DNA from 3 places in the Hymenobacter glaciei genome. Region 2 is predicted to be linked to each of the others. Evidence: riboswitches for the same ligand, from Rfam matches in the RefSeq annotation. Region 2 holds a riboswitch; each other region holds the start of a gene.
What was found. A riboswitch is a leader RNA that binds a small molecule or an ion and turns the genes downstream of it on or off. The one in region 2 is predicted to bind S-adenosylmethionine.
Positions count from the first base shown of each region.

Region 1: another riboswitch for S-adenosylmethionine. It lies ahead of metH (methionine synthase); the one in region 2 lies ahead of ABD837_RS19580 (phosphoadenylyl-sulfate reductase).
Region 3: another riboswitch for S-adenosylmethionine. It lies ahead of ABD837_RS07410 (peroxiredoxin-like family protein); the one in region 2 lies ahead of ABD837_RS19580 (phosphoadenylyl-sulfate reductase).

Region 1 is NZ_BAABDK010000032.1:60,718-70,796, forward strand. It holds gene metH (methionine synthase) at 1-1,391, opposite strand, end outside; SAM riboswitch class I at 1,466-1,574, opposite strand; gene ABD837_RS21205 (hypothetical protein) at 1,761-2,720, opposite strand; gene ABD837_RS21210 (molybdopterin molybdotransferase MoeA) at 2,699-3,922, opposite strand; gene ABD837_RS21215 (SDR family oxidoreductase) at 4,017-5,084, opposite strand; gene moaC (cyclic pyranopterin monophosphate synthase MoaC) at 5,327-5,818, shown strand; gene ABD837_RS21225 (NTP transferase domain-containing protein) at 5,827-7,032, shown strand; gene ABD837_RS21230 (S41 family peptidase) at 7,240-9,018, shown strand; gene ABD837_RS21235 (porin family protein) at 9,197-9,889, shown strand; gene ABD837_RS21240 (molybdenum cofactor biosynthesis protein MoaE) at 9,960-10,079, opposite strand, start outside.
Region 2 is NZ_BAABDK010000030.1:66,560-76,638, forward strand. It holds gene ABD837_RS19555 (tetratricopeptide repeat protein) at 1-879, opposite strand, end outside; gene ABD837_RS19560 (PPC domain-containing DNA-binding protein) at 1,010-1,474, opposite strand; gene ABD837_RS19565 (hypothetical protein) at 1,614-2,939, opposite strand; gene ABD837_RS19570 (hypothetical protein) at 2,936-3,730, opposite strand; gene ABD837_RS19575 (RNA polymerase sigma factor) at 3,858-4,436, opposite strand; SAM riboswitch class I at 4,642-4,730, shown strand; gene ABD837_RS19580 (phosphoadenylyl-sulfate reductase) at 5,002-5,760, shown strand; gene cysD (sulfate adenylyltransferase subunit CysD) at 5,900-6,814, shown strand; gene ABD837_RS19590 (sulfate adenylyltransferase subunit 1) at 6,951-8,243, shown strand; gene cobA (uroporphyrinogen-III C-methyltransferase) at 8,380-9,189, shown strand; gene ABD837_RS19600 (assimilatory sulfite reductase (NADPH) flavoprotein subunit) at 9,241-10,079, shown strand, end outside.
Region 3 is NZ_BAABDK010000012.1:38,829-48,907, forward strand. It holds gene ABD837_RS07395 (erythromycin esterase family protein) at 1-662, opposite strand, end outside; gene ABD837_RS07400 (hypothetical protein) at 823-1,242, opposite strand; gene ABD837_RS07405 (LysM peptidoglycan-binding domain-containing protein) at 1,432-1,710, shown strand; SAM riboswitch class I at 2,032-2,147, shown strand; gene ABD837_RS07410 (peroxiredoxin-like family protein) at 2,514-3,179, shown strand; gene ABD837_RS07415 (O-acetylhomoserine aminocarboxypropyltransferase/cysteine synthase family protein) at 3,316-4,695, shown strand; gene ABD837_RS07420 (homoserine O-acetyltransferase family protein) at 4,986-6,014, shown strand; gene ABD837_RS07425 (aliphatic sulfonate ABC transporter substrate-binding protein) at 6,084-7,127, shown strand; gene ABD837_RS07430 (ABC transporter permease) at 7,164-8,039, shown strand; gene ABD837_RS07435 (ABC transporter ATP-binding protein) at 8,174-8,983, shown strand; gene ABD837_RS07440 (homoserine dehydrogenase) at 9,081-10,079, shown strand, end outside.

The sequences.
Region 1 (10,079 bases), on a different contig from region 2:
TCTTTCAGCGAAATCGAGTTCACGATGCTCTTGCCCTGCACGCATTTCAGGCCGGCTTCGAGCACGCTCCACTTCGAGGAGTCAATCATCACCGGCACCCGCGCAATGTCGGGCTCCGAAGCAATGAGGTGCAGGAACGTCGTCATCACCTGCTCCGAATCGAGCATGCCCTCGTCCATGTTGATGTCGAGTACCTGCGCGCCTTCTTCCACTTGCAAGCGGGCCACGGCCAGGGCTTCCTCATAGGCACCCGTGCGAATGAGGCGGGCGAAAGCGCGGGAGCCGGTCACGTTGCAGCGCTCGCCTACGTTCACAAACAGGCTTTCCTCTTTGATGGTAAACGGCTCTAGGCCGCTCAGGCGAGTCGAGGGAGCGAGTTCGGTGGGGAGTTGGCGGGGCTGGTATTTCTCGGCCAGCTTGCTCAGCTCGGCAATGTGCTGGGGCGTGGTGCCGCAACAGCCGCCCACCACTGTCACGATGCCTTCCTTCAAATACTCCTCCACCAGCGCGGCAAATTCCTGCGCCGATTCATCGTAGCCACCGAAAGCGTTGGGTAGGCCGGCGTTGGGGTAGGCCGAGATGTGCACGTCGGAAATGCGGCTCAGCTCCTGCACGTACTGGCGGAGCTGGTCGGCGCCGAGGGCGCAGTTCAAGCCCACGCTTAGCAGCGGCAGGTGGCGAATGCTGTTCCAGAAAGCTTCCACCGTCTGGCCGCTCAAGGTGCGGCCCGAAGCGTCGGTAATCGTGCCCGAAATCATAACGGGCACCACGCGGCCGCCTTCGTCAAAGAATTTCTGCACGGCATAGAGGGCTGCTTTGGCGTTCAGCGTGTCGAAAATGGTTTCGATGAGCAGGGTATCCACGCCGCCGTCCACAAGGCCGCGCACCTGCTCCAGGTAAGCCGTGGCCAACTCATCAAAGGTCACGGCGCGAAAGCCGGGGCGGTTTACATCGGGCGAGAGCGAGGCGGTGCGGTTGGTGGGGCCAACGGCGCCGGCCACGAAGCGCGGGCGCTCGGGCGTCGAGTACTCATCGGCCGCCTCGCGGGCCAGGCGAGCCGACTCGTAGTTCAACTCGTACACCACGTGCTCCAGGCCGTAGTCGGCCTGCGCAATGGTGGTGCCTGAGAAGGTGTTGGTTTCCACCATGTCGGCCCCGGCGGCGAAGTACTCGGCGTGGATGCCCTTGATGATGTCGGGCCGCGTGAGGCTCAACAGGTCGTTGTTGCCGCGCAGGGGCTTGGGGTGGTCGGCGAAGCGGGTGCCCCGGAAATCCTCCTCCGTCAGCGGGTGGCGCTGAATCATGGTGCCCATCGCGCCGTCAAGAATCAGCAGGCGCTGGCGGAGCAGGTCGGGAAGAGGAGAGGGGGCGGCGAGGGTGGCGGTGGACATTTCTTTCGGAGTCGGTATAGCAGCGTAAAAGCGCGTATCCAGAAAGAAACCCAAGCGCAAGCGCACGGTTCCGGCTGTCATCTTCTTTCACCAAAAAAGGCGGTGAAACGGGAGTTGGCACCTACTCGCGGTAGGTTGCCAAGACGTCATCGGGCCCGGTCCCTCGGTCTTTCTGGATAGCAGCGTAGGGCGAAGATACAACGCCTTCGGCTTAATGAAGAATGAGGAATGAAGAATTGGGAAATGGCTCAATAGGTCAGAATGTCCTCATTCCTCCTTTTAAGAAAGGGGGCAACGCGCCCACGCAGGCCACACGCTACCCGCCGGAAAAACGCTGGCCCCGGCGGCAGCCAAAAAATAACTTGGTACCTACAGCCTTGGCTGCAATTCGCGTTCATCCAGCACCCTTTCCTTCGAACTAGTGACGCTGAAGCGTATTTCTCCCTGTTCCCGGGCTATGTAAGTCAGCAGCGCGAAAATGAACAACGCAACTCCACTCATCTCCATCACTTCCTCCAGGGCGCACAGAAGCGACGAGTACAGGTTGTGCATGCCATAGAGCAAATCATAATGCCCTTCGATGGACTCCATACCCACCGCACCCGTCACGAATATGCAGCCCGAGGCCACAAACAGCGCGCGAACGAAGGTTGGCAGTTGCCACAGGAAAGGGGCATAAAAGGCCGTCAGAACAGTGAGCGCCAGCAGGTAAGGCACCACCCAGCTGTAGCGCAGAAACCCGTTCGTGTCCGTGCTGGGCGCATACATTTTGTTAACACTGTACGTTAATTCCTCGTGAATTGCAATTGATTCATCGAGAGCCAGAAACAGGAAAACGGCGCTCAGTAGTAGCCAGAGCAGGGCCTTTTTACGGCTGGCCGCCTGCCGGGCAATTACCAGGAGCAGGGCACTGGCGAGCAGCAGTAGCAGCGAGGAGAAAAAAGCTGGTATGGTGTTTTCTTCGTTCAAGTCGAAGTAACGCACAAGCTTCCGAACCACGCTCGTGTCCGTATGCAGCACCTGCACCAGGTAAACGCTCACCAAATCCAGCACAAGCAGCAGGCCGATTACCAGAAATATTTTTTTGGCAACTGCCTGCGGCCGTACAACCAAGGTGGCATTGCCCGACGTCGCGGTCGTACTGGTATAGGTTGTAAGCATAAGCTGATGGTGGAAATAAAAATATGCTGCCAAAAAGCTACTGCATTGTATAATTGTTTTGGCGAAGGGATTGGCGTTTTTTGGTTTGCCGCACCGTGCCCCACTGCCTTGCGTGCTTGGCCAGCAGTGCCCGGCCCGTGCATTGGTTACAGTGCCCAGGCCGGCCATACGCTGCCAGCCGGAAAAACGGACGGCTCCGGCGGCAGCTCCAGAAACGCCGTGGCTCCCACCAGCCCCATCATGTCGCCGGAGCCGCCCACGCGTAGGGGCGTTGCCAGGCGGCGGCCTTCGGCGTCTACGGTCAGGTGCACGGGCACAAAGTGCGTAAGCTGGGGCTTGAAATTGATGTCGACAGTGAGCACGGCCGGGGCGGGTGCTTCGGTAGTGACGGCCGTTTCGGGTATGCCCTCGGGCAGCTGCACGGCGCGCAGCCACGGCCGCACGTAGCGGCAAGCCGTGATGAACGTGGACACCGGATTACCGGGTAGCCCGAAAACCACCGGCCCACCGGCTCGCGCCCCGAACCAAAGCGGCTTGCCGGGCCGCTGTTGCACTTCGTGGAAAATTTCCTCCACGTGCAGCTCGCGCAACAGGCCTGGCAGGTGGTCGGCGCGACCCTTGCTCACGGCCCCGCTCAGCACCACGGCATCGAAGCCGGCGGCGAGGATGTTGGTGAGTCCCACGCGCAGCTCCTCGCGGTTATCGGAGAGGTGAAACAACGAAACTTCGGCCCCCGCCTGCGTAAACAGTGTTTGCAGAGCGTACACGTTGGAGCGCCGAATCTGGTGGGCCAGCGGTGTCGCCTCGATTCCGACCAACTCATCGCCGGTGCTTACCACGGCCAGGCGAGGGGCGCGTACTACGGCTATTTCGGCGGCGCCCACGGTGGCAGCCACGGCCAACTCGGCTGGGCCGAGGCGGATGCCGGGGTTTAACAGGGCGTCGCCGGCGCGGCGGTCGGCCGCTTGCTGGTGGATGTTGACGCCGGGCGCGGCGGGCGGCGGAATTTGGATGGTGGCGCGGTTGTCGTGCAGCAGAAGGTCTTCGTAGCGAATCACCGCATCGGCACCGGTGGGCAGCACCGCACCGGTCATCACCTCCACGGCCTGCTGCAGGTTGGTCAGTGGCCGGAGGGGTTCGCCGGCGTACTGGGTGTGCGCAATATCAAATTCCGATTGGCCCCCGGCCCAGCTAGCGAAGCTTACCGCGATACCGTCCATCGCCACGCGGTTGAAGGGCGGAAAGTCCCGGTCGGCCGTCAGGGTTTCGGCCAGGATGCGGCCGGCGGCGCGGGGCAGGGCCACGGTTTCGGGCGGCAGCGGGCGGGCAGTGGCGAGGACGTGGGCAGTGGCTTCGGCGGGGGAGAGCATGGGGAGGGATGGAAGATTAAATTGCTTGTCAGGACTAAGCCGAACGCCATGCTTCGACTTCGCTCAGCATGACGTTCTGGGATTTTTTGCAAGCCTACGGAATCAGCCGGTCCTCGCGCAGCTTGGCAAACAAATCAAAGAACGAATCCTCCGTGCTTTGGAACACGGTGAAGCCTCGCTTCCGGCTATTGGCCATATCCGTCATCACCTCAATGGGGCGACCGAGGTCCAGGTCGGTGTGCCAGGGCGAGGCCAGGCGGCTAATGTCCGGCTCGACGAGGCCATTTTTTGTGGCGATTTCGCGCCAGAGGTCGGCGTCGCCGGCCATCTCGGCTTCCAGCGGGTGAATGCTGCCATCGAAGCCCACGGCCTCCACGCCGAACCACTCGGCCAGGCGGCCCCATAGTTGGCTCCAGCGGAAAACGTCGCCATTCACCACGTTGTAGGCCTCGTTGCGGGCGGCGTCGGTGGTAGCGGCCCACCCCAGCTGCTTGGCAATAACGCGGGCATCGGTCACGTCCGACAAGCCTTCCCATTGCGCCCGCGAGCCGGGCCAGCGAAACGGCCGCCCCGTGGCTTGGCAGATGCTGGCGTACACGGCCAGGGTGGTGCCCAGGTTCATGAGGTTGCCCACGGCTTTGCCAATGATGGTGTGCGGCCGGTGGATGCTCCAGGTGAAGCCGTCGCGCTCAGCGGCGGCGTACACCTCGTCTTCCTGGGCGTAGTAAAAGTTGTCGAGCGCCAGCCGGGGCTGCGACTCGCGCAAGGGCGTAGGCGGGGCCACACCGCCGCTCACATAGGCTTCAAACGGCCCCAGGTAATGCTTTAGGCCGGTCACCAGCGCCACATGCTGCACCGAATGCTTCGGCCCTAGCACGGCCAGCAGGTTGCGCACCATGGCGCTGTTCACCCGGATGTTCTCGGCCTCGGTGTCGTTGCGCATCCAACTGGTAATGAAAACATGCGTGGGCCGAATATTGGCCAGCGCGGTTTCAAGGCTGGCTGTGTCGAGCAAATCAGCAGGCACGGGTTGCAGGCCGGCAATATCGGTGCCGGGCCGGCGGGCCAGGCCGTAGGTGGTCCAGTTATTAGCCAGTAGCTCCTGGGCCAGGTTGCTGCCAATGATGCCGCTGGCACCAACGACTAATGCGGTATTGGTCATGATAGAGGGAGGGGAAGCGCAGCCGGAATAGGCTGACGCGGCAGTTTTGCCGGAACGGAATTAGGTGTTGTGGCCCGGCGGCTGATGAAAAACGGCTATTTTGCTCAATAGTTTGCGGCGAAACAATTGGCGGCCGAATTGGCTAGATAGGCCGTAGCGCGAACTTTGTAGTTCGCGTACCCGAACGGCGCCGTAGCGCGAACTAGAAAGTTCGCGCTACGGCCCAACGCTTAAAACTTCCTATGCTGACCAAAAATTTCACCCACGTTAATGCCGCCAACCAGCCCACGATGGTGGATGTTGGAGCCAAAGCGCCCACCCGCCGCGTGGCCCGGGCCCACTGCCGCGTAGTGCTGGGCGAAGAGTTGTTGAGCCGCGTGCAGGCCGGCGAAATGCCTTCGCACAAAGGCCCGGTTATTCACACGGCTATTCTGGCGGGCATCATGGGCGCTAAAAAAACCGCCGACCTTATCCCGCTCTGCCACCCGCTGGGGCTGGATGATTGCAGCATTACCATCGAGCCCGACGGAACTGATGCCTTGCGCGTGGTGTGCACCGCCATAGTAACTGGCCGCACCGGCGTGGAGATGGAAGCGCTGACCGGCGCCACCGTGGCTGCGCTCACCATCTACGACATGTGCAAGGCGTTTTCGCACGACATTTCTATTGAAGGCGTGCAGCTTATCGAGAAAACCGGCGGTAAAAAGGACTTTCATCGCGCCGAAAATTCGTAAATTCCGATATGGAAAGTCTACCAACCTCAACCGTAAAACGGGCCAAGCACGCCGCGCTGGCCCGCCCCGATATAGGCGAATTTGGCCGGGCCGAGCTGGCTGTGCTGGGCGCGCCCTGCGGCGATATTCAGACGCTGGTGGCCCAGCTACTGCCCTTGCTGGCCCCGGCCCTGCGCGTGGCTTACGTCGATGCCGACCACGCCGCTGGTGATGCGGTCAGTGCTTCGGAAGCGTCGGCAGCTGCGCCGGCCAAGTCAGTGCCTTACGTGGCCGAAAATGGCCTTTCAGCCGAGCTGGTCGATAAAATTAACTATCGTCAGCTCAACCTGACGCGGGCCCTTGACAAGTTCTCGCAGCCCGAATTGCTGGCCCACGAAAGCGTGGTGCTGGTGAACGGCAACCACTTCCGCGCCCGTCAGCAGGTGGTCATCGTCGACCCGCGCAAGCCGCTCGATAAGAAGCTCGACCGCCTCACCGACGTGCGCCTGATTCTGCTGGCCGAGGGCCAGACCGAACTGCCTGCCGTGCTGTTGGAGCACCTCAGCGCTGCGCCGCTGCCGCCCGTGCTGCCACTGGCCGACACGGCCAAAATCGCTGCTTTCATTAAGCAGTGGTACCAGCTGGCGGTGCCGGTGCTGCGGGGCCTTGTGCTAGCCGGTGGCCGCAGCGAGCGCATGCACACCGACAAAGGCGCGTTGCACTACCACCGCCACGACCAGCGCCAGCACACGGCTGACCTACTGGCGGAGTTTTGCCCCGACGTGCGCGTATCGGTGCGCCCCGACCAGGCAAGCGACTTGCCCCCAGGTCTCGTCGCGCTGCCCGATACGTTCCTGAATCTGGGACCGCTGGGCGGCATCCTGTCGGCTATGCAGGCCGACCCCAACGCGGCGTGGCTGGTGCTGGCCTGCGACCTGCCCTTTCTTACCCGCGATACGCTGGAATACCTGGTAACGAACCGCCAGCCGGCGCGCATGGCTACCTCGTTCCGCAGCCCGTGGGACGAGTTTCCGGAGCCGTTGGTCAGCATCTGGGAGCCGCGCAGCTACGGACAGCTGCTGCGGTTTCTGAGCCTGGGCTACGCTTGTCCGCGCAAGGCGCTGATAAATTCCGACATTGAACTGCTGGCCCCCCCCTTGCCCGGCGAGTTGCGCAACGTGAACACGCCCGAGGAGCGCGCCGCTGCCACGCAGGAGCTGGAGCAGCGCCCGTAGCGGCTTCTTGCTGTGGCGATACATAAGTAGTGGGCGGCTGTTGGCTTCCGTCGGTAAGCGATGCCCGGGCTAACAGGCATCACCGTTCACAAGTAGAAGCAAGGATGCGTGTCTACATCGTTTTGATACCCTTCGCGATAGCGCAATTAGTTACGCATAAAACCGGGGTGCAAGCAACCCTGGACCATTGCTCTTCATCTTCGGGGCATGAAGATTCCTTTCATCTGCCTCGCGCTGCTGGTTGTGCACTTAGGTGCTGTGGCCCAAAGCCCCGCCCCCGCGCCAAATTCGAACCCCAGGCAACTCAATTCCAAAACGTATAAAGCGGAGCAGGACACTGCCTTTCGCCACGGCTCGGGTATTGCGCTTGATGACCTCACTAAGCCGCAAATCGATAACCTGGCTGTGCTGGGCCGGGTGTGGGGCTTTGTGAAATACTACCACCCGGCCGTAGCTCGCGGTGATTACAACTGGGACGCGGAAATGCTGCGCATTTTGCCCAAAGTTCTCAACGCTAAAACCCGCGACGAGCGCAGCGTAGCGCTCGCGGCTTGGCTCACGGGGTTGGGCCCGGTGCCGGCCTGCTCCTCCTGCCGCGAACCGGCCCGCGCCAACGTGCGCCTGACCGCCGACCTAGCCTGGCTAACGGACAAAAACCAACTCAGCGCCGCCCTCAGCAAGCAGCTGGTGTACCTGCGCCAGAACCGCAACCAGGAGTCGCACTATTACGTGGACAGCGCCCCCAATATCGGCAACCCGTTATTTCTGCACGAGGAAACGTATGCCACCCCCGCCACTCCCGATGCTGGCCTGCGCCTGCTGGCCCTCTACCGCTACTGGAACATGATTGCCTATTTCTTCCCCTACCGCTACGCCATCGGGGAGGACTGGCAACCGGTGCTGGCCGAGTTCATCCCGCAGTTTGCCGCTGCCCGCACCGACGAGCAGTACCGACTGGCGGCGCTGGCCATCATTGCGCGCATCCACGACACGCACGCCAATATTTACGGCAGCGATAAGATCCTGGTCGCCTACAAAGGCACACTCCACGCGCCGGTGCAGGTGCGATTTGTCGAAGGCCAGGCGGTGGTGACGGACTACTTCCATGCAACCCTGGGCCCGGCCACGGGCCTGCAAAAAGGCGACGTAGTGCTGCAAGTAGATGGCGTGAAAGTGGACGATATGGTGAAGGCCCGCCAGGCGCTGACCCCGGCTTCCAACGAGCCCACCCAACTGCGCAACATCGCCCGAGACCTGCTGCGCGGCAATTCCGATAAAGTCGCGCTGCTGGTGCGCCGCGCCGGCCAGGACCTGCCCATCACCATTGCCCGCGTGCCCGGCGCCCAGCTCAACCTGGGCCTAAACAACGGCACGCCCGACCGCAAAGCGCCGTTCTTCCAACTGCTGCCCGACAACATCGGCTACCTCTCGCTAGGCACTATCAAGCAGGCCGAACTGCCCGCCGCGATGGCGCAGCTGAAGAACACCAAGGGCCTGGTGATTGACATCCGCAATTACCCGGCGGAATTTGTGGTGTTCTCACTCACAAAATACCTGTCGGCAAAGCCTGTGCCTTTTGTGCGATTCAGTGAGCCGCAGCCTACTTACCCAGGCATGTTTCTGGGCACGCCGGTGCTGCACGTACCGGGTACCAAAGAAGCTCCTTATGCCGGCAAGGTTATTATTCTGGTGAACGAGCTGAGCCAGAGCCAGGCGGAGTACACCGCCATGGCCCTGCGCGCAGTGCCGGGCGCCAAAGTGGTGGGCAGCACCACCGCCGGAGCCGATGGCAACGTGTCGACCATCATCCTGCCCGGCAACATCTCGACCATGATTACCGGCCTCGGCGTGTATTATCCCGACGGTGGCGAAACCCAGCGCGTTGGCATAGTGCCCGACGTGGTGGTAACGCCTACCATTGCTGGCATAAGAGCCGGGCGCGATGAAGTGCTGGAAAAGGCGGTAGAGCTGATTGCGAAACCGTAGTTGCAAGCCGTTGCGAGCAGCCACGTTGGCAACTGTCCAAAAATAGCCGCTGAGCAGGCGGTTATTTTTTTGGGCTATTAGTCAGAATATTATTCGCGACTCATGCGTTAGAGGCTTGCGTTGGCACGTTTTTGAATAACGAGCCCGCAACACGTCTTATCAACCAACCCTATTTATTATGAAAAAGACTGCAATCGTAGCTGCCGCGCTTCTGGCCACGGCCGCTGCTTCGTCGGCTCAGGCGCAGGATGTCCGCTTCGGCCTGCGCGCCGGTGCCAACTACTCCAATCTGGCAGGCGACATCAAAAACGAATCGACTTACAACAACAAAATTGGCTTTTTGGGCGGGGTGATGCTCAATGTGCCTATCATTCAGGACGGCTTTCTGTCGCTGCAGCCCGAAATTCTGTATTCGCAAAAGGGCTTCGAAAACAAGCCCACCGAGTACACCGGCTTGCTCGGGGCCAAGCAGAAGCGCGAGGGCCAGGTGAACTACAGCTACCTCGATGTGCCCGTGCTATTAAAAGTCCGCGCTTCGGGCCTCGTATTTGAAGCCGGTCCGCAGTATTCGTACCTGCTGAGCGCGAACAACCAGACCAAAACCACGACCACGCCCGCCCTTGGAGGCACGCCCAGCACCGCCGAAACGCAGAACAAAAGCGACCTGAGCGGCCTCAACCGCAACGAGCTGGGCTACTTGGCCGGCGTAGGCTACGAAGCCGAAAACGGCCTCAGCCTGAGCGTGCGCTACACTGGCGCCTTCAGCGACTTCGTGAAATCCGACAACAACACCTACTTCAACGGCGACCTGAAAAATGCCCGCCATTCGGCCTTCCAGCTCTCACTGGGCTATCTGATTCCGAGCAAGTAATCTATAGTAGACTAGTAAAAAAGCCCGGCTTCTGCGCAGAAGCCGGGCTTTTGCTATGTTAGGAAAAGTCTCAGGGATGCGCCGCCACCCACTCGGTGCCGTCTTCATACTCCTCACGCTTCCAGATGGTGACTACCTGCTTCAAGGTGTCGATGATGAACTGGCAGGCGGCAAAGCTTTCGGCGCGGTG
Region 2 (10,079 bases):
GGCTACCATTGGCCCGTACGTTTTCACCCAAAAGTCGTCGGCTGGCCCATCCAGCGGGAATTTCTCCGCCAGCAGCTGGGTCTGCTTCACCACCGAAGCCGGGAATTTCACCTTCGACACATAGCCTGCCTGCAGCGCCACCTTGCCTTCGATGAGCTGGTCGAGCTCGGCAAAAGCCTCGTTGGGCACAATGGGCTTGATGCGTTCCTTGTCGTCGACCACGGGTGCCCCTTCGGAAAGGGTTTCGGCAGCTACCAGTACATCGTGAGCCGTCTGGCCCGGGTTGGATAGCACCAGATACGTAAGCCAGCCCAACAGCGCCCGCGAGGTGTGGCCCTGCTCGGCGGCCAGCACGGCCAATAAGCGGTGCGAGTTGGGATGCGTTGGCACCAGCTCGATGCTGCGCTGGAAGCTGGCAATGGCCTCGGCCGGATGGTTGTTTTGAAACTGCACCACGCCCAGGTTGTACACCAAGTTTTGGTTGTAAGGAAACAGCTTAATGCCAGCAGCATAGGTAGCCAGGGCATCATCAATCTGCTTCAGCGATTCCTGGGCGGTGGCCAGGGTGTTGTAGCTCTGGGGCTCGAAGGGTTGCAGGGCCAACGAACGGCGGGCGGCGGCTACCGCTTCAGCGTGTTTACCGGCGGCTTCCAGCGTCATGGCCAGCTCGCTCTGGGCGGTGGCATACGACGAATCGCCGGCTGTGACGGCCTGATACTTAGCAATGGCCCCGGGGTAGTCCTCTTTGTCGTGCAGGGCCACGCCCTCTTTTACCAGCTGGCCGGGCCGGGGCCAGACAATGGGAGCTTGCTGGCTCCAGCCCAGGCGCGGGCCAGCCAGCAGCAGTGCCAGCGCGGCACTACGAATCGCAATCGACATAAATGAAAGTCAGGATGGCAGAGCAGGCTACTTCCCGGCTTCGGGCCGGAGGAATGGCGCCCACGTTACCACAATAATAAGCAGCCGAAATGATTGGTTTCGCCTGCTCTCGCGTTTTCTCGGCCAATGGCTACTTTTTCCGTTTCGGCGCAGCGGCGGGGCGGGGGGCTGGCCTCGGCGCCGGCCGCACTACCAGCTCCTGGTAGCCAAACGTGTTATCGGGTTCGCGCCCAAATTCCAATTGTGGCAGCGCACCCAGCACAATTTCAGCGGTGGTATACACCCGGCAGCCATCAAGCAAATGCCCACCAATAGTACGCCCGGTGCTATCCGATATTGCCAGGTGCAGGTGCGAGCCGTTGGTGGAGAGCGTGCCCACCAGCGACACAATCTCGAAGTGCCCTTTGTACACCGTGGGTCCTTCCTGATTGGCCAGCCGCAGCGTGGCTACCGTGAGGCTGCCCACGCAGGTAAGCATGGTGCCAGCGGCAATGTGGTTGGCCTGGGTGAAGGCCAGGAGTTGCTGACGCAGGTCATCGCCGGGGCGCAGGCGCAGGGCGTAGGTTTTGAGAGTAGATGCAGGAATAGCAGGCACAGAGGCTGGGGTTTGGGCCAGCGCTGGACCGGCGAGCAGAAACAAGAAAAGAACGAGACGAAACGACATTGCTCAAAGGACGTCATGCTGAGCGTAGCCGAAGCATGACCGTTTGGTAATATCGTTCGTAGTCCAGGCGCTACTTGCTGAACCGCACCGTGCCGTAGCGCACTTTGATGTTGACGTTGCCCGCCCGCTGGGCCGGCAGCACGGCTCCAAACACCCCCAGCACGTCGCTGGTCTGAGGACCGTTTTCCTGCGAGAGCACGCGTACAAAGTTTTTATCCACCAGCAATTGGCCCTGTTCGGTACTCACGTCGAAGCGGAAGGCGGGTGCGTCGGCAAATCCCAGGCGAATGGTGCTGAAGCCGCCGTCGAGGTTTATTTGGCGGAAGTTGGCGCCCATGTCGCGCACCACGAAATCGGGGCAGTAGCGCACGGCCATATCCAGGCCCTCACTTAGCTTGTCGATGGTGAAGCGGGAGTAGCCCGACGAGCCCCGCAGGTTGCGCACGCTGCCCAGCGCTACGTCGCCGTACTTGCTGTGCACCGTCAGGTCCTGCACCGTACCGATGTCAACGTCGGAATAGTTGTTGCGCAGGTCCACCGTTGTGCCCTCATCGAGGCGCAGTTGGGCGTAGCTGGCATCAATGCTGGCGCGGCCAGCGAAGGCAATGCGGCAGTCGCCGTTGCCAATGCGAATGAGGTTGCGCGGGCCTTCGAGGCGGGCGGTGCGCAGGGTGCCGTATTCAACCGCCAACTCGGTGTTGCCGCGCAGGTCGTTGTTGAGCGTCACGTCGCCGAAACTGTCGTAGATGCGCAAGGCCGTGGTACGAGGCAGCCACACGGTATAATTCACCTGGTAGCGGCAACCACCGGCCCGGCCGCGCAGGGCAGGACCAAACTGCGTGCTTACGGCCACGCCGCCGGTACGGGCATCGTAGTCGAGCCATTGCACACCCAGCGCTTCCAGCACTTGCTTGGCGCCGGCATCGGTTTCGGCGCGGGCCACCAGTTCAGCTTCTACTTTGATTTCCGCTTTACTCCAAGTGTTTACCTGCACGCGGCCGTAGCGGGTGTCGAGCGAAAAGGCCCGCCCCTGCTTCGGCACCGCAAACGAACGGCTGAGGCGTCGGCGCTGCTCCACTTGCAACTGAGCAGCCGTTTCGGGGCCGTCGGGCTGGTCGGCAGCGGGGTTTTGTGGTCCCTCCTGCTGGCAAGCCGGTTGTTGCCCAGCGGGTTGTTGCTCGCCCGCTTCGGTACTTCCGAACAGGGCTTCGGCGGCACGTTTAGCCTCGGGCGTCAGTGCATGTCTGGCCACGCACGGTCCCGCGGCTGTCCAGCGGCCCGCCGGTACGGCATCGGCTATTGTTTGCGCCTGAGCAGCAGGCTGAACCAGCAGTCCAACCAACAAACCCAGCAGCCCGAGTCCGCGCGCACCCCGAAAAACCGTTAGCTGGCTCATTCGGAGCGGCGGCTATCGGCCAGTACATACGCCCCGGCGTTGGGGTCGGCCTCAGTGGGCGTGTTGCTTAGGTTCAGCTGGCGGTCGAGAATGTCGAGACGCACCTGCAGGTTACGGTTCATGGCCGTGAGCACGGCATCAGGCTGCGGGTGCTGCAGCAACTGCATTTTCAGCACGCGGTAGCTCGAATCGAGCGATGCCAGCTCGTGCTGCCAGTCGGCATTCATGGCCACCATGCCCGGGCCGCTAAGCTGGCTTAACTCCGTTTGGCGGCGGGCGAGTTGGTTGGTGTAGTAGGCTTCCATGCCACGCACGGCGCGCACCAGCTGGCTGTCGGCCCCGGTGGTATGCTCAGCGGCGGTGAGGGAAGTAGGGTTGCCACCCTGATACAAGGCCGCATCGGGTTCAGTATCTACGCTTCCCAGCTTAGCCGCGGGCGCAGCCACAACGGCTACTTCAGCGCCCACCGAGCGGGATTTCCAGGCTTCGCTGGCTCCGGCCGCAAACACCAGCAGGGCCAGTGCCGCCGCCACGCCGTAGCGCTGAAACCAGTTGGCGTGGCCAACTGCCGCAGTTGCTATCGAAGCAGCCGGCGCAGCCCACTCCTCAGCAGCCACTACCGGAGCCGCAGTTGCTGCCAGGGGTTCGTCGCTCAGGCGCATGGCGGGCGCAACAGGGCTTAGCTGCTGCTCCAGCGCGGCCCACAGGTCCGGGCGTGGCTCGTGGGTGTCGAAATCGGCGCGGTGCCGCTCGACGAAATTTTCAAGAGAAGTATTAGTTGGGGTATCCATGAATGAGTAGCAGACGCACGGTTCGTCCAAGTTCAAGGCGGGCCACGGGGCTATACGAAAACCGCGGCCGGGCGAAACAGGATGAAGGGTAATGAAACGATTAAGTAATGATTATAAGGGATAAACGTTAGCTCAGGCCACGCTGGGCGGCCAATTCGCGCAACCGAACCCGAGCCCGGCTGTACTGTGATTTAGAAGTTGATTCGGAGATGCCCATGATGCCGGCGATTTCGAGGTGGTCGTAGCCTTCGAGCAAATACAGGCTGAGCACCACGCGGTAGCCGTCGGGCAGTTCCTGAATGCAGCGGCGCAGCACGTCGGCCCGGTAGTGCGTATCGGCCTCATCCTCGGGCGAGTGGGTGGCGGCTTCGGCGGGCTCGTCGTGGTGCTGCTCGCCCAGCGGCACCAGCGCCAGCCGCCGCTGCCGCAGGCAATTGATGCTTTTGTTCACCACAATCCGCTTCAGCCACGCCCCAAACGAGGAATCGCCTTTGTAGCCGCTTAGTTCACGAAAAGCGCTTAGGAACGACTCCTGCAGCACATCTTCGGCCTCAGCGTAGTCGCCGGTGATGCGTAGGGCCGCGTTGAACATTGCCTTGGAGTAGCGCCGGTAAATCTCGGCCTGGGCCTGGCGGTCGTTGAGGCGGCAGCGCTCCACCAAAGGAGCGTTGATATCGACGTAGGCGGAAATGGACAGAGCTTCCATGCAGAAAACGAGGTCTTGAGTGTGCTTAAGCAACCCATAGACCACACGGCAGGTTCAGGGGTTGCACGGCAAATTACGCGGCAAAAGCACGGCGGCCAAACCTATGGCAATGTGGCCAGTTTCATATTCATAAAATAAAATTTTGGCATTTCGCTTTTTCGTCGGTTACATTTGCCCCAGCAACCCTCGTTTGGGACGCTATCCATTTTTATACAGAGGCGCGGAGAGACAGGCTCGACGAAACGCCGGCAACCCCCACCAGTTGGAACGGTGCCAAGTCCTGACATATAAAAACTGCCGTGAGCACATCCACCAATCTCCGCCTGCAACCCACCACCCTCGCTGCTTCGCGCCGAATGTGTTGTTGCATGTGCTGTTCCCTGGCCGCTATGCCGGGGAAGATTGCTGGTTGTTGAACTAGGGCTTCTCTTCCGGCGGCTGTTGCGACGGCTACCCCGCTACCCCCTCTTGTGGTGATTGATTCATTGCGCGACGCATAGCGGGTTTTTGCGGCCTCTACGGCCCATTGTTGGTTTTTTCTGCGGAGAAAAACTCCCTTCCCATCATGGCATTACCCCTTGAAAGCCAGGTTGCTGACCTGCGCCGCTACCTTCCCGAATGCTCGGCACCGGAAACCCTGGCCCTGCTGGCCGACCACTTCCCCGGCCGCGTCTCGTTTTCTACCTCCTTTGGCCTCGAAGACCAGATTCTCACCCATTTCATCTTCGAAAACGACCTACCCATCCGGGTGTTTACGCTCGACACGGGCCGCAATTTTCAGGAAACTTATTCTACCTGGAACAAGACCTTGCTGCGCTATGAAAAGCCCATCGAAGTATTCGCGCCCGACGGCGCAGCCATTGAGGAGCTGACCCGCCAAAAGGGCCCCAACAGCTTCTACGAGAGCATAGCGAACCGCAAGGAGTGCTGCAACATCCGCAAGGTGGAGCCCCTTTCCCGCGCCTTGGCTGGCCAGCAGGTGTGGGTGACGGGCATCCGCGCCGAGCAGTCGCAAAACCGCCAAACCATGCACCCAGCTGAGTGGGATGCCGGCCACGAGCTCATCAAAGTACACCCGCTCTTCGGCTGGACCTGGGCCGAGTGCGAGGCCTTCGCCCAGGCCAACGGCATTCCGGTTAATCCACTGCACAATAAAGGCTTCGTGAGCATCGGCTGTGCGCCCTGCACCCGCGCCATTGCGCCGGGCGAGGATTTCCGCGCCGGCCGCTGGTGGTGGGAAGACGCTGCCGCCAAGGAGTGCGGCCTGCATGCCACTGCCGCCCACCAGGGCCTCGACCCGGTGGTAGAGCGAATGCCAGGCTAGGCCCATCCTCGGGCGCTAGCGGCTGGGCCGCTGGCGCTACTTCCTACCCCAAGGGCACCTCTCGCGGGCCTTATCCCACCCATAATCTTCCTGCTTTTCACATTCGCCCGATTTTTTCGGGCCTAGACTTCCTGTGCCAATGCCAACCGCTGCTTATCCCGATTACCTCGACCGTTTAGAAGCTGAAGCTATTCATATCCTGCGCGAAGTAGCCGGACAGTTCGAGCGGCCCGCACTTTTGTTCTCGGGCGGTAAAGACTCGATTGCCCTGACGCGGTTGGCCGAAAAAGCCTTTCGGCCGGGTAAGTTTCCCTTCCCACTGGTGCACGTCGACACCGGCCACAACTTCGAGGAAATCATCAACTACCGCGACGAGCTGGCGGCCCATTTGGGCGAGAAGCTAATTGTGCGCAAGGTGGAAGACACCATCCGGGAGCGCGGCCTGCACGAGCCGGGTGGCAAATACCCCAGCCGCAACCCGCTCCAGACCTACACCCTGCTCGATGTGATTGAGGAATTCGAGTTTGACGCCTGCATCGGCGGGGCGCGGCGCGACGAGGAGAAGGCCCGGGCCAAGGAGCGCATCTTTTCAGTGCGCGACGATTTTGGCCAATGGGACCCCAAGCGCCAGCGGCCGGAGCTGTGGAACATCTACAACGGCCGCATCCAGAAGGGTGAAAACGTGCGCGTATTCCCCATTTCCAACTGGACTGAGCTGGACGTGTGGAACTACATCAAGCGCGAAAACATCAAGCTGCCCGAGATTTATTTCTCGCACGAGCGCCAGTGCGTGGTGCTGCCCAGCGGCCAGCTCCTCGGCTTCAGCGAGCACCTGAACCTCGACGAAACCGACGAAATCGTGAACCGGCGCGTGCGCTTCCGCACCGTGGGCGACTCCACCTGCACGGCCGCCGTGGAAAGCGACGCCGTTTCGGTGAATGACATCATTGAGGACCTGCTGCTGGCCAAAGTGAGCGAGCGCGGCGCCACCCGGCTCGACGACAACCTCTCGGAAACGGGGATGGAGGACCGCAAGCGCAACGGCTATTTCTAAAAATTAAATGTGGGGAAATGTGGGAATGTGAAAGATGTGAAAATGAGTCGGCACATGCCGCCAGCCATTCGCACTCCCTCCTGAATTAGCCATTTTTCACATTTCCACATCGTTCACATCTAGCATATTAAAAAAAATGGACCTTCTCCGATTCATCACCTGCGGCAGCGTCGACGACGGCAAAAGCACGCTCATCGGCCGCCTGCTTTACGACAGCGACTCAGTATCGCTCGACGTGCTGGCCACGCTGGAAAAGCGCCGCGCCACCACCGGCGGCGACGTCGATTTGGCCCTGCTCACCGACGGCCTCAAAGCCGAGCGTGAACAAGGCATCACCATTGATGTAGCGCACAAATACTTCACCACGCCGCGCCGCAAGTTCATCATCACCGACGCACCGGGCCACGTGCAGTACACCCGCAACATGGTGACCGGCGCGAGCAACGCCGACCTGGCCATTGTGCTGGTAGATGCCCGCCAGGGCGTGATTGAGCAAACCAGGCGGCACACGCTGCTGGCTTCGCTGCTGGGCATTCAGCACTTTGTGCTGGCCGTGAATAAGATGGATTTGGTGGGCCACGAGGAAGTGATTTTCCAGAACATAGTGGCCGATTATGCGGCCATTGCCGAGCAGCTGAAGCTGCCGAACGTGGTAGCCATCCCGCTTAGCGCCCTCAATGGTGACAACGTGGTGCGCCGCTCCGATTTCCTGCCTTGGTACCACGGCCCCAGCCTGCTGGAGCACCTCGAAAGTGTGCCGGCCGCCATTGATGCCAACCCGAATGAGCCGCGCTTTCAGGTGCAGTATGTGATTCGGCCGCAGACCGAGGAGTTACCCGACTACCGGGGCTACGCCGGCCGCATCCAGAGCGGCACTTATCGCCCGGGCGACCGGGTGCGCATCTGGCCCTCGGGCCTGGAAACAGTGATTGAAGCAGTTGAAGTGAACCAGCAGGAAGTGGCGGCTGCCAGTGCCCCGCAAGGCGTGGTGCTGCGCCTGCGCGACGACATGGACGTGAGCCGAGGCGATACCATTGTACCCACCACCGCCCACCCGGCCGTGGTGCGCGAACTCGAAGCCACGCTGTGCTGGATGGACGAGCGGCCGCTGCGCGCCGGCCGAAAGCTGCTGGTGCAGCACCACTCCGCCACGGTGAAGGCCGCCGTGACCACCATTCTGCAAAAGACCAATATCGAAACCTTCGAAAGTCAGGGTACCGACGAGGCTCGGCTCAACGATATCGTGCGGGTGCGCTTGAAAACCGCCCTGCCACTGGTGGTGGATGAGTATCGGCAAAACCGGGTCACCGGCGCTTTTATCCTGGTCGATGAGCAGACCGGGGCTACCCTGGCCGCCGGCCTCATTGCCGCTACCGACCCGGAATATTTCACCCAGGAAGTACCCACCGAGGCCGCGTTTTCCATTTAAAACACCTTGGCAACGCCCGTCCTGCAGGGCGTAGCGAAGCATCTCGCGTGCCGCCACTAATCCTGACGATTCGATTGCTACCACAAGCGCGATGCTTCGTTGCGCTCTGCATGACGACCAACATAGAAAACTAAAAATGGCTGATTCTTCTCTTTTCCTGCCTCGCCTGACGGTTGTCGGCGCCGGGCCTGGCGACCCGGACTTACTGACGCTGAAAGGCGCAAAAGCCCTGGCGGCAGCCGATGCGGTGCTGTACGATGCCCTGGCTAACGATGCCCTGCTGGCCCACGTCCGGCCCGGCGTGCCGCTGATTTTTGTGGGCAAGCGCAGCGGTTTCAAGGCCTATACCCAGGAAGGCATCAACGAGCTGATTGTGCAGCAGGCGTACCGCCACGGCCACGTGGTGCGGCTAAAGGGCGGCGACCCGTTTGTGTTTGGCCGCGGCCGCGAGGAAATGCTGTACGCCGAAGCTAACGGGCTGGCCACCGACTACGTGCCGGGCATTAGCAGCGCGGTAGCGGCGGCGGGCAGCGTGGGCATTCCGGCCACGCACCGGGGCTTGAGCGAAGGCTTCCGGGTACTAACGGCTACGACAGCAGACGAGCAGCTTTCGACCGCCTTGCTCGAAGCCGCCCAGACGCCCACCGTCACCACCATTATTCTGATGGGCATGAGCCGGCTGGCAGAAATCGCGGCGCTTTTTGCCCGCTACGGCGGGGCCGAAGTGCCAGCGGCCATCATCCAGAACGGTACGCTGCCGACAGCACGCGCGGTGGCCGGCACGGTGGCCGACATCGCCGGGCGGGCCAGTGCGGCCGGGCTCGGTGCGCCGGCCGTGATTGTGCTGGGCGAAGTGGTGCGGCTGATGAAGCAGCCTGCCGCGACAGCAGCTAATGTAGCCACTGAGATACTACCGGAACTGCTGGCTTACGCAAAAGTGGCTTAGCCCACTGGCTGAGCTTCTCGCCTCCCTCCTACCTGTATTCTGAAGTTGATTATGCCCACGCTCCCTATTCTTCCGCCTGCGCTTGATGAAGCGCAGCTCCAGCATCTTACAGCTAACCTGTCGGCCAACCAGCTGCTGTGGCTGAGCGGCTATTTCTACGGCCAGGCCACGGGCGGCACGCAAGCCGCTACGGCCCCTGCGGCAGCACCGGAAGCTGGCATCAGCCCCACCGCCCAAAAGCTGACCATTCTGTACGGCTCACACACCGGCAATGGCAAGAAAATAGCGCAACAAGCGGCCGAAGCGGCCAAGCAGCGCGGCCTTAGCGCCGAGGTGCGCGACATGAACGACTACTCGACCCGACAGTTGGCCCAGGAGCAGAATCTGCTCGTTATTGTGAGCACGCACGGCGAAGGCGAGCCGCCCATCTCGGCTGAGGAACTGCACCAGTTCATTGGCAGCGGCCGCGCGCCGAAGCTGCCGAAGCTGCGCTTTGCCGTGCTCGCGCTGGGCGATTCCAGCTACCTGCACTTCTGCCAGACAGGCAAGGATTTTGACCAGCGCCTGAGCGAGCTGGGCGGTACCCGTTTGCTCGACCGCGTGGATACGGATGTGGATTATCAAAGCGCGGCCAGCGAGTGGATTGCGGCGGTGCTGGAAAAAATAGCCGGAGATGCCACTGGCAAAACCGAGGCTTCGGTTACTTCCGGTACTTCAGCTGCCGCTGTTTCGCCGCAAGCTGCGGACACAACCGTTCCTGCCTTCACCCGCGACAACCCCTGGCCGGCGCGGGTGCTAGAAAGCATCCAGCTAAACGGGCGGGGCTCGACGAAGGAAACGTACCACCTAGAACTGGATTTGGCCGGTTCGGGCCTGCGCTTTGCCCCCGG
Region 3 (10,079 bases), on a different contig from region 2:
GCGACTTTAGCCACGAGCTTATTCACTTTGGCCATTTCCTTCTCAAACTCGGCCAGCGTGGTAGTAGGCACGAAAGCAAAGCTCTGGCCCATAAAGCTGATGACTTGGTCGAGGTAATCGAAGTTGAGCAGGGCGGCGCTCTTGTCCGGGGCCAGGAATTCCTCCAGGTCGTCTACCATATCGCCGCTGTAGCCATCGGTCATCAGCTGCGGGTCGAAGCCGGCTACGCGCAGGCCGCCTTTGCCCACCAATGGCAGCAGAGCCTGAAACTCCTGCGTACTGGTCCAGATAGAAAATACGCTGTTGCCCAAGGCCTCCTGCGCCGGCCGGCCGGCCTCCAGCGCCTGCTGGGCCTTGTGCAGGTCGTAAAACCCGCTCTCAAATGCCACCGTGGTAAAGCCCATCTGCTCGCGCAAAAAGCGCAGGAGCCGGATTTTTGCTTCGAACACGTTGCCCTCGCCGTGGCTGGGCTCGCCCAGCATCACCACCCGCGCCGGGCCGATTTCGGCTTTCAAAAACTCCAAATCCCGAAAGTCATTGTCCGTGGGGTTGATGCTGCGCACCGCGTGGGTGGGCAGGGAAGTAGGGGCCTGAGCGCGGGCAAAAGGCACCGTAAGCAGCAGCGCCCCGGCCAGGGCACCTGCTTTAAAACTGGTAAACATCAATAGCAGAAAAAAGTGGAATGGCCACAATGGGCCACACGGAAGGAGGCCGCAAGTTACTGGCATTTCCACATTACAGCCAGCCATATCAAAATATACGACTACAAAAAAAGCCCCGAACCAACGCGGTTCGGGGCTTTTCAAAAGCAATTTGCGAAGCTTACTCAGCTTCCAACATCAGCGCGGCACCGTCGGCCGACTTCAGCGTGAGCTTGTCGTCGGTAAGGGTTTCCACCGCGAAGGTGTTGCTCGTGGTCGCACCGTCGGGCGTCATCGTGATGGTTTTGCCGGCCTGGTCGAACGTGTATTTGCCGTTCACGGCACCGGTGGCGCCGGTCATGTTGTAGGTGCCATTGGCGAAGATGCGCAGCTGCTCGTCTTCCTGGGCATTGGTCTGCTTCACTTTGTCGCCGGTGGCATCGGTTTGCTTGGAGGTTTTCCACACCTTGCTGTCGGTGCCGTACAGCATGTTCACACCTTCCACCTTGCCCTTGTCGTTGCTGCACGAAGCGGCAAATAGCGACACAAGTACGAGCAGGCTAGCAAAATAGCGGAACGAGAAAAGGGACTGGAGTTTCATGAGCACAACGGGTAATGGTGAAAGAATGAAAGTGGTAGCCTGCATAATGCGAAGCTCGTCGGCTTACGATATCAAACCAAAAGAGTTGGCAACGAAACCTCCGCCAAACCTGTGCGTATAGCAACCCGGCCGGCCCAACCGCGAGGTTTTCCGGTGAAATCAGTTGCATCATTTAACTTTGTAAATCCCATGGGACTCTTCGATTTCATCAGCGACAAAGGCGAGCAAAAACCCGTTGAGCCCGCTAAGCCCGCTGCTGGCGGCACCGATTTTTTCGGAAATGCAAAACCAGAAACTTCCGGCGACAGTTATACTGTTGTTAGTGGAGATTCTCTCTCAAAAATAGCCAAGCACCACTACGGCGACGCCGCCAAGTGGCATCAGATATACGAGGCCAACAAGGCCACCATCGGTACTAACCCCGACCTCATTGAAGTTGGTCAGGTGTTAACCCTACCTAGTCTCTAGGTACTTTTTTGCAGAAAAAAGGTGAGAAAAGCCACTCTGTTTCAGGGTGGCTTTTTTGCGTTTGGTGGGGCCGGTCTGAAGTTGTTGGAGCCAAAATCGCCTGTCATCCTGAGCTTGCGAAGGACCTTGTCACCGAAGAACGGTGTGTAGTAACTACACCACTGCGAGTGTGGTAAGGTTCCTCGCTTCACTCAGGATGACAGGCGATTTTAACCGGCGAAAAAAAATATTTTCGCTCTACCGCTTGCCCATCTCAAAAATTCTCCCGTACATTTGCCGATACCAAACAGGTACTCCCCGCTATCGGTGGGTAGTTTTCAAGTTTTATACAGAAGTGGCGAGAGACTAGGCTCCGTGACCCACTGGCAACCTTCGCAAAACGAAAGGTGCCAATTCCTACCCATTCACCGCTTCGGCCGTGCTGGGACAGATGATTCGAGTGCCATGGAAAATTCTTCGAATTCTGCTTTTCTCCTCCCGACTGCTCCGGCTGCCTTGTGCACCGTCGTGTCGGGTTTCTTCGTTTCGGCCGATGGCGGCCAAAATGTGGCATCGCGCCCCGCGCGAATGCGAATGTGCTGTTGTCGCCCGTGTTGTTGCTAGCCTGACTTCGGCTTAACAACCTCCTTTATCTTCTTCGTGGGAATGCCGTTGCCCCTGGGGCCCGTTGGGGCCACGCAGGTTCATCGAATGCGCTAAGCGCGGCTACAGTCCGGCTTATCCTGCGCCGCACTGTAGCCTTGACCGATACAGACGCCCGAAGAAGTTTCTCTCCCCCAACTAGATATTCTTCTCGACTTCGCATGTCCACGCTCACCGCCCCCGTATCCATTCAGCATGAACTGGCCGCAACGGCCCAACACCTGGCCAGCGTGCTGCCCGCTACGGCCAGCCAAACCATTGATGCCGGCATTGCGGCCGTGCACGCCGCCGGGCTGGCCCAGCACAGCCTGCGGGCCGGCCAAACGGCTCCCGATTTCACCCTGCCCGATGCCGTGGGCCAGCCGGTTTCGCTGGCCGAACTGCTGGCGAATGGCCCGGTGGTGCTGGTGTTTTACCGCGGCAACTGGTGCCCCTACTGTAACGTGCAGCTGCGGGCCTACAACCAGGCATTGGCCGATTTTAAAGCTTTCAACGCCACGCTGGTAGCCGTTTCGCCCCAGACGCCGGACCTGACCAGCCTCACGGCTGAGGAAAAAGAGCTTCGCTTCCCGGTGCTGAGCGACCTCGGCAATACCGTGGCCAAGCAGTATGGGTTGGCCTACCAGGTGGGCGATGCGGTGTACCACACCCTGCACGGCGTGGGCATCGACCTGGCCACGTTCAACGGCGACGACAGTGGCGAACTGCCACTCACGGGCACTTTCGTGATTGCCCGGGACAGCACCATTGCCTGGACCGCCACCGACGCCAACTTCAAGCAGCGCCCCGACCCGGCGGTGCTGCTCGAAGCCCTGGCCCAATTGTAATCTGGTTGTCAGTTGGTAGTTGTCAGTTGTCAGAAATGCTGGCAATGAATGGCAACTCACTGACAACTACCAACCAAAACCAGGAGCTAAAAACTAACAACTGACAACCAGTAACTAACAACTAAATTTCAACATCATGTCCGTTCAGCCCCAACACTTCGAAACCCTCCAACTCCACGCCGGCCAGCAGCCCGACCCCACCACCGGAGCCCGTGCCGTGCCGCTATTCCAGACTACCAGCTACGTGTTCAAGAGCGCTGAGCACGGCGCCAACCTGTTTGCCCTGAAGGAGTTTGGCAACATCTACACCCGCCTGATGAACCCCACCACCGACGTGTTCGAGCAGCGCGTGGCGGCCCTCGAAGGCGGCGTGGCGGCGTTGGCCACCGGCTCGGGCCAGGCGGCCCAGTTCCTGGCCCTGAACAACATTCTGCAGGCCGGCGACAACTTCGTGAGCACAGCCTACCTGTACGGTGGCACCTATAACCAGTTTAAGGTGGCCTTCAAGCGCCTGGGCATTGAGGCGCGCTTTGCGGATGGTGACAACCCGGCCTCGTTTGAGGAGCACATCGATGAGAAGACCAAGGCCATTTACCTCGAAACCATTGGCAACCCGAGCTTCAGCATTCCTGATTTTGAGGCCATCGCGGCCATTGCCAAAAAGCACGACCTGCCGCTGATTGTGGACAACACGTTTGGCGCGGGCGGCTACCTGTTTCGGCCCCTGGAGCACGGCGCCAACATTGTAGTGGAATCGGCTACAAAGTGGATTGGCGGCCACGGCACCAGCGTGGGCGGCGTGATTGTGGACGGCGGCACCTACGACTTCGGCAACGGCAAATTCCCGCAGTTCACCGAGCCGAGCGAGGGCTACCACGGCCTGATTTTCAACGACGTATTTGGCAAGGGCGGGCCGTTTGGCAACATTGCCTTCATCATCCGGGCACGGGTAGAAGGCCTGCGCGACTTTGGCCCGTCCATCAGCCCGTTCAACTCCTGGCAGCTGCTCATCGGCCTCGAAACCCTGAGCCTGCGCGTGGACCGCACCGTGGAAAACGCCCTGAAAGTAGCCAACTGGCTGGAGCAGCACCCGCAGGTGGAAAGCGTGAACTACCCCGGCCTGGCTAGCAGCCCCTACCACGCCATCGCCAGCAAGTACCTGAAGCGCGGCTACGGCGGCGTGCTCTCGTTCCGCATCAAAGGCACCAAGGAAAATGCCTCGCAGTTCATCGACAGCCTGAAGCTCATCAGCCACCTGGCCAATGTGGGCGATGCCAAAACGCTCATCATCCAGCCCTCGGCTACCACGCATCAGCAGCTGAGCGAAGAGGAGCAACTCGCTGCGGGCGTGACGCCGACTTCGCTGCGCTTGTCGGTGGGCATCGAGCACTTCGACGACATCAAGGCTGATTTGCAGGCGGCGTTCGACGCCATCGGCAACACCGCCAGCCAACCCACGGAGGGCGAAGAAGTCGGCGAGCCCGAACTCGAGCACGCTCAGCCACTGGAAGTGTAAAGTTTACCAGCTGTTAGTTGGTCGTTTTCAGATATTAGTCTCAGCGAACCAGTCGCTTCTGACAACTGACAACGAGCAACCGACAGCTACAAGCAGGGCCAGTGCGCCGGCCGGGTACCGCTTCCGTGATGGGTAGCGAAATGGGGGTGAGAATCCAGACACCCGGCCGGTTCACTGGCGCTGAAAGCGTGTTATTTGAGCAGCAAGACATTGGTAGCAAGTAGTAAGAGTGGAAGCTCAAATGCTACTGTCTTACTACTTGCTACTCAATTCTTACTACTATCCTGATAATGACTAGCCAAATATTTGAATTACCTGACCTGAAGCTGGAAAGCGGCGAAACCCTGCACGGGGCGCACGTGGCCTACCAGACCTGGGGCCAGCTCAACGAAGACCGCGACAACGTGGTGTGGGTATGCCATGCCCTGACGGCCAATGCCGATGTGCTGGCCTGGTGGCCGGGCCTGGTAGGGCCGGGTTGCTACTACGACCCAGCTGATTGGTTTATCGTGTGCGCCAACGTGCTGGGCTCGTGCTATGGCACCACCGGGCCGCTCGATGCCGACCCGGCTACCGGGCAGGGGCGCTTCCAGCACTTTCCGCTGCTGACGATTCGGGACCTAGTGGCGGCGCACGAAGCCCTGCGCGAAGAACTCGGCCTGACGGACATCAACACGCTCATTGGCGGCTCGCTGGGCGGGCAGCAGGCGCTGGAATGGGCGGTGGTGCGGCCCGATTTGTTCGACCACTTGGTGGTGGTTGCTACCAACGCCCGGCATTCGGCCTGGGGCATTGCCTTCAACGAAGCCCAGCGGCTGGCCATTGAGGCCGACCCGACCTACTCCGCCGGCCAGCCCGGCGGGGGCGACGACGGCTTGCGGGCCGCCCGCGCCATAGCGCTGCTTAGCTACCGCAGCTACTCGGCCTACGCCGAAACCCAGACCGACCCGACCGACGACGAGCTGCTGCGTGAGCACCGCGCCAGCACCTACCAGCGCTACCAGGGCGATAAACTCGTGTCGCGCTTCGACGCCTACAGCTACGTTTCGCTGAGCCGGAGCATGGACACCCACAATCTCGGCCGCAACCGCGGCGGGGTACCGGCGGCACTGGCCCGCATCGGGGCGCGCACGCTGGTGCTAGGCATCAGCTCCGACGTGTTGTTCCCGCTTTCGGAGCAGCGCGAGCTGGCAGCCCACATCCCGGGAGCTATGTATGCCGAACTGGACTCCCGCTACGGCCACGACGGCTTTTTGCTGGAAACGGCGGCCATTACGCACTTTCTGGAGCTGTTCTACGCGCCCACCTTCGTGCACTAATCATTCTCTTTTTGCTGCATTGTTTCCGGCTCGCTCCTGAGCCGGGTTGGTACCTCTTTGCCTAATCCTATGAAATCGCAAACCACTTTTCGCCCGTCGTCCACGCTTGCTTTTGCCTGGCAGGGAGTCCTTTTACTGGTCTTGCTGCTGATGGCTGGCTGCAGCGGTTCGGGCAGCGAAAAGGCCGCCAGCGCAGCTCCGGAAGTAGTGCGGCTCGACTACGCCTATTACAACCCCCTCAGCCTGGTGCTCAAGCAGCAGGGCTGGCTGGAAAAGGACCTGGCCCAGCAGAACATCAAGGTGGAATGGGTGCTGAGCCAGGGCAGCAACAAGGCGCTGGAGTTTCTCAACGGCAACAGCATCGACTTCGGCTCGACGGCCGGGGCGGCGGCGCTCATCGGCCGGGCCAACGGCAATCCGTTGAAGGCCATTTACATCTTCTCGAAGCCGGAATGGACGGCACTGGTAACGGGCAAAAATTCGACCATCAAAACCGTGGCCGACCTGAAGGGCAAGCGCGTGGTCGCCACCCGTGGCACCGACCCCTACATCTTCCTGCTCCGCGCCCTCGACCAGGCCGGGCTCAGCGAAAAGGACATCGAGCTGATTCCGCTGCAGCACCCCGACGGCCGCGCCGCCCTCGAAAAAGGCGACGTGGATGCCTGGGCCGGCCTCGACCCGCACATGGCCAAGGCCGAGCTGGAGTCGGGTGCGCGGCTGTTCTACCGCAACCCCGACTTCAATAGCTACGGCGTGCTGAACGTGCGGGCCGAATTTGCTCAGCAGCACCCCGCGCTGGTCGACCGCGTGCTGGCCGCCTACGAGCAGGCGCGGCAGTGGGCCGTGCTGCACCCCGCCGAGCTGAAGCAAACCCTCGCCACCGAAGCCAAGCTGAGCGAAGCCGTGGCCGCCCGGCAGCTGGAGCGCACCGATTTTACCAACATCACCTTCGGCGCACCCCAGGTAGCGACCATCACGGCAGCCGGCGACGTGCTGAAGAAAAGCGGCGTGATTGAGCCCGGCACCGACGTGGCCAAAACCGTCAAGGACCTCATCGATACCAGCTTCGCCAGCAAGCTGCCCACTGCCACGGGTGCCACGGCACTGAAATAAAGGGGCTACCCAGCATGGGTGCCCATCCTCTCTTCGATGGCTGAAACTACCTCCCTGGCTGCGCCCTTGGCGCAGTCCGAACCACTAGCTGCCCGCCCGGCCCCGGCGCCCATTCCGGCGTTGCGGTCGGGCGGACGGGCGCGCCGTTGGGGCGGGCTCACGGGGGCGGGGCTGCCCGTGGCGCTGCTGCTGCTGTGGGAAGTGCTGGCCCGGGCCGGCGTGCTGAAGGCCAACCTGCTGCCCGCACCCTCGAAGGTGCTGGCCACCATTGGCGAGCTGGCGCGCACCGGCGAGTTGTGGGGGCACTTGGGCATCACGCTGGCGCGGGTGGGCGCGGGGTTTGTGCTGGGCGCAGCGCTGGCGACGGTGCTGGGAGCTGCCACAGGCTACTCACGGCGGCTGTTTCAGCTGCTCGACCCGCTGCTGCAGGGCGTGCGCAACATCCCGTCGCTGGCCTGGGTGCCGCTTTTCATTCTTTGGATGGGCATTTATGAAACCTCGAAGGTGGTGCTGATTGCCGTGGGCGTGTTCTTCCCAGTGTATCTGAATTTGATGAACGGGGTGCAGGGCGTCGACCGCAAGCTGGTGGAAGTGGGGCGCGTGTACCGGCTTTCGGGCGGGGCGCTGGTGCGGCGGGTGTTTCTGCCGGCCACGCTGCCGGCCTACTTCGTGGGGCTGCGCAGCGGGCTGGGGCTGGGCTGGATGTTTGTGGTGGCGGCCGAAATCATGGGGGCCAGCAAGGGCCTCGGCTTCCTGCTGGTGGATGGGCAGATGACCGGTCGGCCCCAGACCATCCTGGCCAGCATCCTGCTGTTTGCGGTGCTGGGCCAGCTCACCGATGCGGCCTTGGCAGCCCTGGGCCGGCGCTTGCTGCGCTGGCAGGACACCCACGGTCAAGTAAACAATGGATAAAACCCGTCATGCAGAGCGCAGCGAAGCATCTCGCATGCGCAACGCAATCAACAGAATTAGTGGTGGCATGCGAGATGCTGCGCTGCGCTCTGCATGACTCTCTAAGTAGGAAATTCTCCTAGCTCCAACTAACTATGCTCCGCATCGACCACCTCAACAAGCAGTTCGACACCGGCATCGTGGCCCTGGCCGACGTGAGCCTGCGCGTGCAGCCCACGGAAATAGTCGCTTTGGTGGGCGCCAGCGGCTGCGGCAAAAGCACCCTGCTACGCCTTGTCGCGGGCCTGGATGCGCCCACCGGCGGCTATATCTTCATCAACGATGAACCGCTGGCGGGGCCGAACGCGGCGGTGGGCGTGGTATTTCAGGAGCCGCGGCTGATGCCTTGGCTTTCGGTGCGCGACAACGTGCGGTTTGGTCTGGCCGCCCGGCCCCGGCCCGAGCAGGAGGCGCGGACCGATGCCGTGCTGGCGCGGGTGGGCCTCAGCCAGTTTGCCGACGCGCTGCCGCGGCAGCTGTCGGGCGGCATGGCGCAGCGGGTGGCCATTGCGCGGGCGCTGGTGGCACAGCCGCAGCTGCTGCTGCTCGACGAGCCGTTCAGCGCCCTCGACCCCTTCACCAAAATGGACTTGCAGGAACACCTGCTGCGCATTTGGGCCGACGACAAGCCCACGCTGCTGCTCGTGACCCACGACCTGGAAGAAGCCCTGGTGCTCGCCGACCGCATTGTGGTGCTGCGCGGGCACCCGGGCCGCATCCACGAAACCGTGCGGGTGGACCTGCCCCGCCCCCGCCAACGCACCGATTCTGATTTTCAGGCTTATAAACAACGACTGCTGGAAGCCCTGGACGTGCGGGCTGGCGTGGCGGCTCCCTACCGGAGTGGGGGCTCCCTAAATAAAGCACGTCATGCAGAGCGCAGCGAAGCATCTCGCGTGCAATAATGACTCAATCGATTGAATTAGCAGTGGCGAGCGAGATGCTTCGCTGCGCTCTGCATGACGTTCTAACACAATAACACTGAATACAAACAACTAGCAAATGGCATCTGATAAACAACCCCTGCGCATTGGCCTGATTGGCTTTGGCTGCGTGGGGCAGGGCTTTTACGACATCCTGCAACAGCATCCCGGCCTGGGCCTGACCGTGGCGAGCATTGCCGTGAAGAACCCCGACAAGCCCCGGCCTCTGTCCGCTGACCGTTTCACTTACCACGCCGACGAGTTGCTGAACGACCCCACGCTGGACGTGCTGGTGGAAGTAATCGACGACGCGGCCGAAGCTTTTCGGCTGGTGAGCGCGGCCCTCCGCCAGGGCCGGCGGGTGGTAACGGCCAACAAGGCCATGCTGGCCCGCCACTTGCCCGAGCTGTTGCAGCTGGAGCAGCAACACGGCGGCGTGCTGCTGTACGAGGCAGCGGTGTGCGGCAGCATCCCAATCATTCGGACGCTTGATGCCTACTTCAGCCACGAGCCGCTGCGGTCGGTGCGGGGCATCTTCAACGGCTCGTCCAACTACGTGCTCACGCGCATGAGCGAGGAGGGCTCGGATTACGCCACGGCGCTGGCCGAGGCCCAGGCGTTGGGCTTCGCCGAAACTGACCCCTCGCTCGACATGGGCGCATTTGACCCGCGCTCGAAGGCAGTAATTCTGGCGGCCCATGCCTATGGCGTGTTGCTGAACCCCGACGACGTGCTGAACCTGGGCATCGAAGCCGTAGGTGCGGCGGACATTGCCTATGCTGCCGCGCGGGGCCAGAAGGTGAAGGTGGTGGCCAGCCTGCAGCGCCTGCCCAACGGCCGCGTGGCCGCGCTGGTAACCCCGCAGCTGCTGGGGCCGGAGTCGCCGCTGTTCACCGTCGAGCACGAGTTCAACGGCGTGGTGGTGGAAGGGGAGTACGCGGGGCCGCAGTTCCTGCGGGGGCGCGGCGCGGGCGGCCACCCCACCGGCTCGGCGGTGCTGGCCGATGTGCTGGCCTTGCGGCGCGGCCTGCGCTACGGCTACACCAAGCAGGCCGCCGCGCCCGCGGTGCAGCCGGCC